2 regions of the Pseudomonas sp. BB438 genome follow, and region 2 is predicted to be linked to the other one. Evidence: predicted binding sites of a transcription regulator. Region 2 holds the regulator's gene; the other holds the start of a gene.
What was found. The regulator FliA, encoded in region 2, starts transcription of late flagellar genes. The targets are predictions, from matches to a motif close to CTAAAGTTTNNNNNNNNNNNGCCGNTAA.
Positions count from the first base shown of each region.

Region 1: a site for FliA is predicted at 1,990-2,017, ahead of AC1ZV1_RS00680 (methyl-accepting chemotaxis protein). Genes of this name have one in related genera too.

Region 1 covers NZ_CM170001.1:137,357-142,751, reverse strand. The annotation lists gene AC1ZV1_RS00690 (SDR family oxidoreductase) at 1-139, shown strand, start outside; gene AC1ZV1_RS00685 (8-oxoguanine deaminase) at 292-1,650, shown strand; gene AC1ZV1_RS00680 (methyl-accepting chemotaxis protein) at 2,143-3,330, shown strand; gene AC1ZV1_RS00675 (response regulator) at 3,500-3,865, shown strand; gene AC1ZV1_RS00670 (chemotaxis protein CheA) at 3,877-5,395, shown strand, end outside.
Region 2 covers NZ_CM170001.1:4,665,033-4,670,427, reverse strand. The annotation lists gene flhF (flagellar biosynthesis GTPase FlhF) at 1-1,199, shown strand, start outside; gene fleN (flagellar synthesis regulator FleN) at 1,364-2,191, shown strand; gene fliA (RNA polymerase sigma factor FliA) at 2,188-2,937, shown strand; gene AC1ZV1_RS21365 (chemotaxis response regulator CheY) at 3,135-3,509, shown strand; gene AC1ZV1_RS21360 (protein phosphatase CheZ) at 3,529-4,311, shown strand; gene AC1ZV1_RS21355 (chemotaxis protein CheA) at 4,343-5,395, shown strand, end outside.

The DNA.
Region 1 (5,395 bases), 2.1 Mb from region 2:
GCGCACCGACATGGGCGGCGAGTCCGCGCCGCTGGACGTGCCGACCAGCGTGAAGGGCCTCGCCGACCAGGTCGAAAGCCACGCCGGCCGTGGCGGCCAGTTCTACCTGGACTACCAGGGAACGACGATCGACTGGTGACGGCTCGCGCCGTGGGCGTTACCATGCGCCCACGTCTGACTTCCGGGTCAACGGACCTGGATCAGCAGACAGGGTGAACACTGAGCTGGCTTCCCATGACCCCATGGAGCCGGATCGCTACGAACGGCTCCGTCCGTTTGGAGAACTCACCCATGTCTTCCCCGCGTCTCTGGCTGCGCAACCCGCTGGCCATCTTCACCGCCAACGACCTCGACGCCCGTGGCGGCCTCGTGGTCCAGGACGGCCGCATCGTCGAACTGGTCGCCGCCGGCCAGCAGCCTTCAACTCCCGTCCAGCAGACCTTCGACGCCAGCCAGCACGTGCTGACGCCCGGCCTGATCAACACCCACCACCACTTCTACCAGACCCTCACCCGCGCCTGGGCGCCGGTGGTCAACCAGCCGCTGTTCCCCTGGCTGAAGACGCTCTACCCGGTGTGGGCGCGGCTGACCCCCGAGCAGCTCGGCGTGGCCACCCAGGTCGCGCTGGCCGAACTGCTGCTGTCAGGCTGTACCACCGCCGCCGACCACCACTACCTGTTCCCCGACGGTCTGGAGCAGGCCATCGACGTGCAGGCCGGTGTGGTCCAGGAACTGGGCATGCGCGCCATGCTCACCCGTGGCTCGATGAGCCTGGGCGAAGCCGATGGCGGCCTGCCGCCGCAGCAGACCGTGCAGAGCGCCGAGGCCATCCTCGACGACAGCCAGCGTCTGATCCGCGCGTACCACCAGCGCGGCGAAGGCGCCCAGGTGCAGATTGCCCTGGCGCCCTGCTCGCCGTTCTCGGTCACCCCGGAAATCATGCGTGCCAGCGCCGAACTGGCCGAACGCGAGGACGTGCGCCTGCACACCCACCTCGCCGAAACCCTCGACGAGGAAGACTTCTGCCTGCAGCGCTTCGGCCAGCGCACGGTGGATTACCTGGACAGCGTTGGCTGGCTCGGCCCGCGCACCTGGCTGGCCCACGGCATCCACTTCAACGACGAGGAAATCCGCCGTCTGGGCGAAGCCGGTACCGGTGTCTGCCACTGTCCCAGCTCGAACATGCGCCTGGCCTCGGGCATCTGCCCAACCGTGGCGCTGGAAGCCGCCGGTGCACCGGTGGGCATCGGCGTGGATGGCTCGGCCTCCAACGACGCGTCGAACATGATCCTCGAAGCCCGCCAGGCCCTGTACATCCAGCGCCTGCGCTATGGCGCCGAGCAGATCACCCCGGAACGCGCCCTGGGCTGGGCCACCCGGGGTTCGGCGAAGCTGATCGGCCGCAGCGACATCGGTGAGCTGGCCGTGGGCAAGCAGGCCGACCTCGCGCTGTTCAAGCTCGACGAACTGCGCTTCTCCGGCAGCCACGATCCGCTCTCGGCCTTGCTGCTGTGCGGCGCCGACAAGGCCGACCGGATCATGATCGGCGGCACCTGGCGCGTGGTGGATGGTGAGGTGGAAGGCCTCGACCTCAAGCGCCTGATCGCCGACCACACCCAGGCGGCGCGCCAGCTGCTCGGTACGCTGTAAGCCCCCGACCGGGAGCATCCTGCGCTCGAGTCTCCCCTCTCCCCCGCCCTCTCCCTGAAGGGAGAGGGAGCTGTCCGTGCCGGCTGACGCTGCCGTTTCATCCTGCACCGAACGGTCCCCTCGCCCTTAGGGAGAGGGAACCAGGCAGAGAGAGTCGGCGGGAGGCAGTTGCGATCCGCCTCTGTCTCACCTCTTCACCGTGGCTCCGGATGCCATCCCGGCCGGCACGTTTTGTCATCGAAAAATCGCTACAGCCCGCGTCACACAAGGCCTGCGAGCTACCGCCCGTCGCCCTCCGGACAGCGACGATGAACGGCCATTCAGCGAAAACCCCTCTAGATCAAGGGTCTATCCCTGGTGACGGGAATGTGCCGCCAGTTTGACATCACCCAACGGCACTCTAGTTTTAAATCGCTGGGCCGAATTCCTGCTCAAGACGTTGTCAGCAGCCGTTTGGCCCGGATACCGGCGCCCGGCAATGGAGTGCACTGAATGCGCGATTCACAGTTGAGCCCCCAGGCGGTTCAAGCAGCCAGCCAGGATTGGCCACGGCGCCTCATCATCCAGACCCTGCCCTGGGCGGTCGTGGCTGTACTGTGCGCGGTTGGCGTGCCGTTCTGGTGGATGCTGCCGGTGGGCTGGCTCTCGAGCCTGGTGCTGAGCAGCCTGCTGTGCGGTACCGGGAAGGCCGGCGGCGATGCCCAGGCGACCAACCTGCGCAACGACGAACTGCCGCACTGGCGACCACTGCAGGAAGGCATGGAAGGCCATCTGGCTTCGCTCAACGGTCATACCCACCAAATCGACAGCCTCCTGCACCAGGCCATCCGCCAGTTGACCGACAGCTTCCATGCCCTCGCCGAGCGCATCGACACCCAGCGCGGCCTGTCCCACTCGTTGATCGAGCGCTACGACGGTCGCGGCCACATGGACGGTGACATCGACTTCCAACGCTTCATCCACGCCACCCAGGAAACCCTCGGGCTGTTCGTCGAAGCCACCCTGGAAACCAGCCGCACCTCGCAGCAACTGGTGGAACGCATGGACCGCGTGACCCACAAGATCGCCGAGATCCTGCAGTCCACCCAGGACATGGACGCCATCGCCAAGCAGACCAACCTGCTGGCCCTTAACGCCGCCATCGAAGCCGCCCGCGCCGGCGAAAGCGGCCGGGGCTTTGCCGTGGTGGCCGACGAGGTCCGCGCGCTGTCGACCCGCTCCACGCACTTCTCGCAAGCCATTCGTGAACACGTCGACGTGGTCTACCACGAGATCAAGGATGCCGAAGGCGCCATCAGCCAACTGGCGGACAAGGACATGACCTTCGCCCTGGATTCGCGCCAGAAGATCCAGAGCATGCTCGACGACCTCGACACCATGAACCAGCACACCGTGAAGGTGGTGCAGGAGCTGGACCGCATCTCCCTGGAAGTAGGCGACGGCGTCAACGCCGCAGTCACCGCCCTGCAGTTCCAGGACATGAGCAGCCAGCTGCTCGGCCAGATCGGCAAGCACAGCGCCCGCCTCGGCGCCCTCGCCGTCGGCCTGGGAGCGCTGGATGGCCGCGAACCCGGCGAGTGGGGCGAACGCCTGCGCGGCGAAGTCGCCGAGCTCGGCCGCCCTCTGAGCAACCCGGTCGCCCAGACCAGCCTCAACGCTGGCGAGGTGGAACTGTTCTGACCTGAAGGCAACGCAGGAGCCCCGACATGCTGCAGCCCGTCTTCGAATACCTGGCCAACCTCGCCCTCATCGGCTGAGCCCCACACACCATTTCCGCGCGCCGGGATGGCGCGAGCTTTCGTGCGCCTGGCGACAACAAACGCATTGCAATCCGAGGAGAACCAACGCAATGGGAAAGCAGATTCTGATCGTCGATGACTCGGCCTCCATCCGGCAGATGCTGAGCTTCACGCTCAAATCCGCCGGCTATGAGGTGGACGAGGCCGTGGACGGCAAGGACGGCCTGGGCAAGGCCCAGCGCAAGACCTACAACCTGGTCTTCACCGACCAGAACATGCCGAACATGGATGGCCTGACACTGATCCGCAGCCTGCGCGACATGGCCGGCTACCGTGGCACGCCGATCCTGATGCTCACCACCGAATCCAGCGACGCCATGAAGCAGCAGGGCAAGAGCGCGGGCGCCACCGGCTGGCTGGTGAAGCCGTTCGACCCGCCGAAACTGCTGGAAGTGACCCGCAAGGTCCTGCCCTAGGGGAACCCTGAATGGCGACCGGAATGGAGCAATTCCTCCAGGTGTTCTTCGAGGAAACCGACGAACACCTGGCGACCCTCGAACTCCTGCTGATCGGGCTCGACCTCGATCAGCCGGACGCCGAGACGCTCAATGGCATTTTCCGCGCGGCCCACTCGATCAAGGGCTCCAGCGGCATGTTCGGCTTTGAAGACCTGACCGCCGTGACCCACGAACTGGAAACCCTGCTCGACCGCATCCGCTGCGGGCAGACCGCCCTGCACGCGGACATGATCGGCGTGTTTCTCGAAGCCCGTGACGTGCTGCAGCGCCTGCTCGATGCGCACCGCAGCCAGATACCCGATCCGGACGTACCGGTGGCCGCCACCGTGGAACGCCTGCGCGCCTGGCTCGCGGAGCCTGTCGTGCATGCTGCCGATGAGGGTGTCGGCTTGTTCGATGAGCCGCGCCTGGCATCTGACGCCAGCGCCAGCGACGACGCGTTCGGTTTCTTCGATGATGCGCCCGGCACTCCCGGCGCCAGCACAACCAGCGCCAGCAGCGATGACGACTTCGGTTTCTTCGGCGACGCCCCCGGCGCGCCGGACGCCAACCCCGTCGAGCCCTACGGCATCTTCGACAAGGCGCCTGGCGCCCCCGCGGTGGCTGCACGGGTTGCAACGCCCAGCGAACAGCCCAAGGCCGCGCCCGCCGCAGCCGCCAAGCCAGCCACCCGCACCGACAGCGAATCCAGCTCCATCCGCGTCAGCGTCGAGAAGATCGACAGCCTGATCAACCTGGTGGGCGAGTTGGTGATCACCCAGGCCATGCTCAGCCAGCTCAGCGAAGACCTCGACCCCACGCACTTCGAGCGCCTGCAGCAGGCCCTGGCACAACTGGAGCACAACACCCGTGACCTGCAGGAATCGGTGATGTCGATCCGCATGCTGCCGATCAGCTTCATCTTCAGCCGCTTCCCGCGCCTGGTGCACGACACCTCCGCGCGCCTGGGCAAGCAGGTCGAGCTGATTCTGCACGGCGAGCACACCGAGCTGGACAAGAGCGTCATCGAAAAGCTCAGCGACCCGCTCACCCACATCGTCCGCAACAGCATCGACCACGGCATCGAGACACCCGCCGAACGCCTGGCCGCGGGCAAGCCGGCCCAGGGCTCGGTGAAGCTCGCCGCCAGCCACCAGGGCGGCAGCGTGGTGGTGGAGATCTCCGATGATGGTCGTGGCCTGTCCCGCGAGCGCATCCTCGCCAAGGCCCGCGAAAAGGGCCTGCCGGTGCACGACGGAATGAGCGACGCGGAGGTCTGGCAACTGATCTTCATGCCCGGCTTCTCCACCGCCGAAGCGGTCACCGAGCTCTCCGGCCGGGGTGTGGGCATGGACGTGGTGCGGCGCAACATCCAGGCCATGGGCGGACGGATCGATATCGATTCGGCGCCCGGCATGGGCACGCGCATGAGCATCCGCCTGCCGCTGACCCTGGCCATCCTCGACGGCCTGATCGTCGCCGTGGAGAAGGTCAATTACGTCGTCCCGC
Region 2 (5,395 bases):
TTGAGCTGACCGCGGCGCTGGATTACCAGGCACCGGTGGCGGCGAGCAAGCCGAACCCGGCGCTGGAAGCCGAGCTGCGCAAGACCCAGGCGAAGATCGCCCAGGCCAAGGCAGACCTGTCGGCCCCGACCCGTGCCAGCGATGGCGTGCGCAAGGACCGTCAAATGTACGGCACCGAGACGCCGCGCCGCAGCGCTGCCGAAACCCTGGCTGAGGCCATGGCCGCACCGGTCGCCCCGACGCCGGCCGCTGCCGGCCAGCAGGCGCTGGAAGCCATGCGCTTCGAGCTCAATGGCCTGCGCGAACTGATCGAAGTGCAGCTGGGCTCCATCGCCTGGAACCAGCTGCAGAACCAGCGTCCGAAACAGGCTGGGCTGTGGCGCCGCCTGCAGCGCATGGGCCTGCCGGCCGACCTGTCGCGCAACCTGCTGGAGCGCGTGTCCTCCATCGCCGATCCGAAGCAGGCGTGGCGCATGCTGCTGGCGCACCTGGCACGCTCGATCAATACCCCGGAAGTCGATCTGCTGGAGCAGGGCGGCGTGATTGCCCTGGTCGGCCCCGCCGGCATGGGCAAGACCACTACCCTGGCCAAGCTGGCTGCTCGCTACGTACTGAAATACGGCGCGCAGAGCATTGCCCTGGTGTCCATGGACAGCTTTCGCATCGGCGCGCAGGAGCAGATCAAGACCCTGGGTCGCATCCTCAACGTACCGGTGACCCTGGTCGACCCGGGCAAGTCGCTGATCCAGGCCATGGCGCCGCTGGCACGCAAGCGCCTGGTGCTGATCGACACTGCGGGCCTGCCCGCCAACGATCCGGCGCTGCGCATGCAGCTCGAAGCGCTGTCGTCGCTGAGCCTGAACGTGAAGAACTACCTCGTGCTGGCCGCGACCAGCCAGAGCCAGGTCCTCAAGGCCGCCTGGCAGAACTATCGTTCCTGTGGCCTGGTCGGGTGCATTTTGACCAAACTGGACGAGGCGGGAAGCCTCGGCGAAGCTCTGGCTCTGGCTATCAGCCAGCATCTCCCGGTAGCCTATCTGGCTGATGGGCCGAAGATCCCGGATGACCTGCATGTGGCACGCGCGCACCAACTGGTCAGCCGTGCCGTGAGCCTGCAATCGCCGGAAGAGCCCTGCGAGGACGCCATGGCGGACATGTTCGCCGGCCTTTACCAACAGCCGGTGCGTCGCGCCAGTTGAAGATTGTGAGCCCCGGATGGGGCGTGGGGCGGCCAGTTGGGTCGCCCAAGCGATGCGGATGCTCTGTTAGACGATCCGCGAGCGCCGGAGGCGGTGGAGCACCGCAACCGGATTAGCCGAAACGCCAGAAGCGTGACGGTCGAACGACGAGACAAGGTATTGATATGGGTATGCATCCCGTTCAGGTAATCGCAGTCACCGGCGGCAAGGGTGGCGTGGGCAAGACCAACGTGTCGGTGAATCTGTCGCTGGCGCTGGCCGATCTGGGCCGTCGCGTCATGCTGCTGGACGCCGACCTGGGCCTGGCCAACGTCGACGTGCTGCTGGGGCTGTCGCCCAAGCGCACGCTGGCCGACGTCATCGAAGGCGAATGCGACCTGCGTGACGTGATCCTCCAGGGACCTGGCGGCATCCGCATCGTCCCGGCGGCGTCGGGCACCCAGAGCATGGTGCACCTCACGCCGATGCAGCACGCCGGCCTGATCCAGGCCTTCAGCGACATCAGCGACAACATCGACGTGCTGGTGGTGGACACCGCCGCCGGGATCGGCGACTCGGTGGTGAGCTTCGTCCGGGCGGCCCAGGAAGTGCTGCTGGTCGTTTGTGATGAACCAACCTCCATCACCGACGCCTACGCTTTGATCAAGCTGCTCAATCGCGACTACGGCATGACCCGATTCCGCGTGCTGGCGAACATGGCCCACAGCCCCCAGGAAGGCCGCAACCTGTTCGCCAAGCTGACCAAGGTCACCGACCGCTTCCTGGACGTGGCGCTGCAGTATGTCGGCGCCATCCCCTACGACGAGTCGGTGCGCAAGGCCGTGCAGAAGCAGCGTTCGGTGTATGAGGCGTTCCCGCGCAGCAAGGCGTCCCTGGCCTTCCGTGCGGTGGCGCAGAAGGTCGACAGCTGGCCGCTGCCGGCCAACCCACGAGGGCACCTGGAGTTCTTCGTCGAGCGCCTGGTGCAACATCCCACGGGTTCGGCCGTATGACCGCGGCCTCCGGAGCGCGTATGTACAGCAAGGCACAGGCGCACAACTCCCAGGAACTGCTGATCCAGAAGCACGCACCGCTGGTGAAGCGCATCGCCTACCACCTGCTGGGTCGTCTGCCCGCCAGTGTGCAGGTGGAGGACCTGATGCAGGCTGGCATGATCGGCCTGCTGGAGGCGGCGAAGAAATATGACCAGGGCAAGGGCGCGAGCTTCGAGACCTACGCCGGCATCCGCATCCGCGGCGCCATGCTCGACGAGGTACGCAAGGGCGACTGGGCGCCGCGTTCGGTCCACCGCAACACCCGCATGGTCAGCGACGCCATCCGTGCCGTCGAAGCGCGTACCGGACGCGACGCTAAAGATCAGGAGGTTGCTGCCGAACTCAATATGAGCCTCGAAGATTATTACGGCATCCTCAGCGACACCCAGGGCAGCCGTCTGTACAGCTTCGACGACATGTTGCAGGACGGCGACCAGGGCAGCGGCTTTGCCGAAGACGCGTCGCACCACGACAACGAGCCGTCCCACGGGCTGGAAGACGAGCGCTTCCAGGCAGCCCTGGCCGATGCCATCACCAAGCTGCCCGAGCGTGAGCGGCTGGTGCTGGCCCTTTACTACGACGAGGAACTCAACCTCAAGGAGATCGGCGAAGTGCTGGGCGTCAGCGAATCGCGGGTCAGCCAGTTGCACAGCCAGTGTGCCGCGCGCTTGCGCTCGCGTCTGGCGGAGTGGCGCGCTCGCTGAGCATCGGGTAGTTTCGCGCCTGCGTTTTCCTAGCGAAAAGGCTGAAGGGATTTTCCTTAGGCGCGTTAGAGGCTTACGAATTTTGGGGTGACGTTCTCTTGACGCGCCCCCAGCAAAGAGCGCGCGGCGCTCAATGAATTGACGGCACGCCCGCCAGGGCGCGTTTGGTATCGATGGAGGCAGGTTTGGACAAGAACATGAAAATTCTCATCGTGGACGACTTTTCCACGATGAGGCGCATCATCAAGAACCTCCTGCGGGACCTGGGGTTCACCAATACCGCAGAAGCCGACGACGGCACCACTGCGCTGCCGATGCTGCACAGCGGCAATTTCGACTTCCTCGTTACCGACTGGAACATGCCCGGCATGACCGGCATCGACCTGCTCCGTGCGGTCCGCGCCGACGAGCGCCTGAAGCACCTGCCGGTGCTGATGGTCACCGCCGAAGCCAAGCGCGACCAGATCATCGAAGCGGCCCAGGCCGGGGTCAACGGCTATGTGGTCAAGCCTTTCACCGCTCAGGTGCTGAAAGAAAAGATCGAGAAGATTTTCGAGCGGGTCGGCAGCTAAGGCTGGCCAAGAGGGCGTCATGGATTTCAACGAATCCGCGGGTGACTTCGAGTCGACCCTGAAAAAACACGCGCGCGAATTGGTCGAATGCCTCGAGCAGGGCGACGTACAGACCGCCGTGCAGCTGATCTCCGAGCTCAACCAGGCGCGTGATCGCGGGCTCTACCAGGAGGTAGGCAAGCTGACCCGCGAACTGCACAACGCCATCGTCAACTTCCAGATCGACCCCAGTTCCCCGCGCGCCCAGGAAGTCTCGCAGATCGCCGATGCGACCGACCGCCTGTCCTACGTGGTGACGATGACCGAGAAAGCGGCCAATCGCACCATGGACCTGGTGGAAGAGTGCACCCCGGTGGTCATGCACATCGAGACCCAGGCCAAGGAACTGCAGGAAGACTGGTCGCGCTTCATGCGTCGCGAACTGGGCCCCGAGGCCTTCCGCGACCTGGCCAAGCGTGTCGAGCAGTTCCTCTACATCAGCGCCCAGGATAGCCGCAAGCTGTCCGCGCACCTGAACGACATCTTGCTCGCGCAGGACTTCCAGGACCTCACCGGGCAGGTGATCAAGCGCGTCACCAAGCTGGTGACCGAGGTCGAGTCGAACCTGGTGAAATTGGTCTGGATGGCGGGTCAGGTCGATCGCTATGCCGGCATCGAGCATGACCACGAGAGCATGCGCGACGCGGTGGAAAAAGAAAGATCGTCCAAGGGTGAAGGTCCGCAGATTGCTGCCGATACAAGAAAGGACGTCGTATCCGGTCAGGACGATGTCGATGACCTGTTGTCCAGCCTTGGTTTTTAAGCGTCCGCTGACGCTGTAGAGGGAGCACCGAATGAGCTTCGACGCCGATGACGAAATCCTCCAGGACTTCCTGGTGGAGGCCGGCGAGATTCTCGAGCTACTGTCCGAGCAACTGGTCGAGCTGGAAAGCCGTCCGGATGACATGGACCTGCTCAACGCAATCTTCCGTGGGTTCCATACCGTCAAAGGTGGTGCCGGCTTCCTCCAGCTGAACGCGCTGGTCGAGTGCTGCCACATCGCCGAGAACGTGTTCGACATGCTGCGCAAGGGCGAACGCCGCGTGGATGCCGAGCTGATGGACGTGATGCTTCAGGCGTTGGATACCGTCAACGTCATGTTCCAGCAGGTCCGCGACGCGCAAGAGCCGACCCCGGCGACTCCCGAGTTGCTGGCTGCGCTGTCGCGCCTGGCTGACCCGAACGCCGCTCCGGCTGAAGCGCCGGTTGCCGCTCCGGCCGTTGCCGAGCCCGTCGTCGAGGAGGCTCCGGCTGCTGCTGCCTATGGCGACATCACCGACGCCGAGTTCGAGCAACTGATGGATGCTCTCGAGCCGGCTGCCGAGGCGCCCGCCGCGCCGGTTGGCGCCGGTGGCGACGACATCACCGATGACGAATTCGAAGCACTGCTTGACCAGTTGCATGGCAAGGGCCAGTTCAGCGGTGCTGCCAAGGAGGCCGTCAGCACGGCTCCGGCACCGGTTGCCGAGACGCCGGCCGCCGGCGCTGGCGACGAGATCAGCGACGACGAGTTCGAAGCGCTGCTCGACCAACTGCACGGCAAGGGCCAGTTCACCGGCGCCAAGGAAGAGCCAGCCGCTGCCCCCGCTGCCGCAGAAACAATCGAGGAAGCTCCGGCTGCCGCTGCCGCCGACGACAATATCAGTGACGACGAATTCGAGAAGCTGCTCGATGAGTTGCACGGCAAGGGCCAGTTCACGGGCGCCAAGGAAGAGCCGGTCGCTCCTGCCAAGCCTGTAGCGCCTGCGCCCAGGCCTGCCGCCGCGCCGACGCCGACGGCTGCTGCCAAGCCTGCCGCGGCCAAGCCGGCTGCTGCCGCTGCGGAGAAACCAGCCAACGAGGCGGAA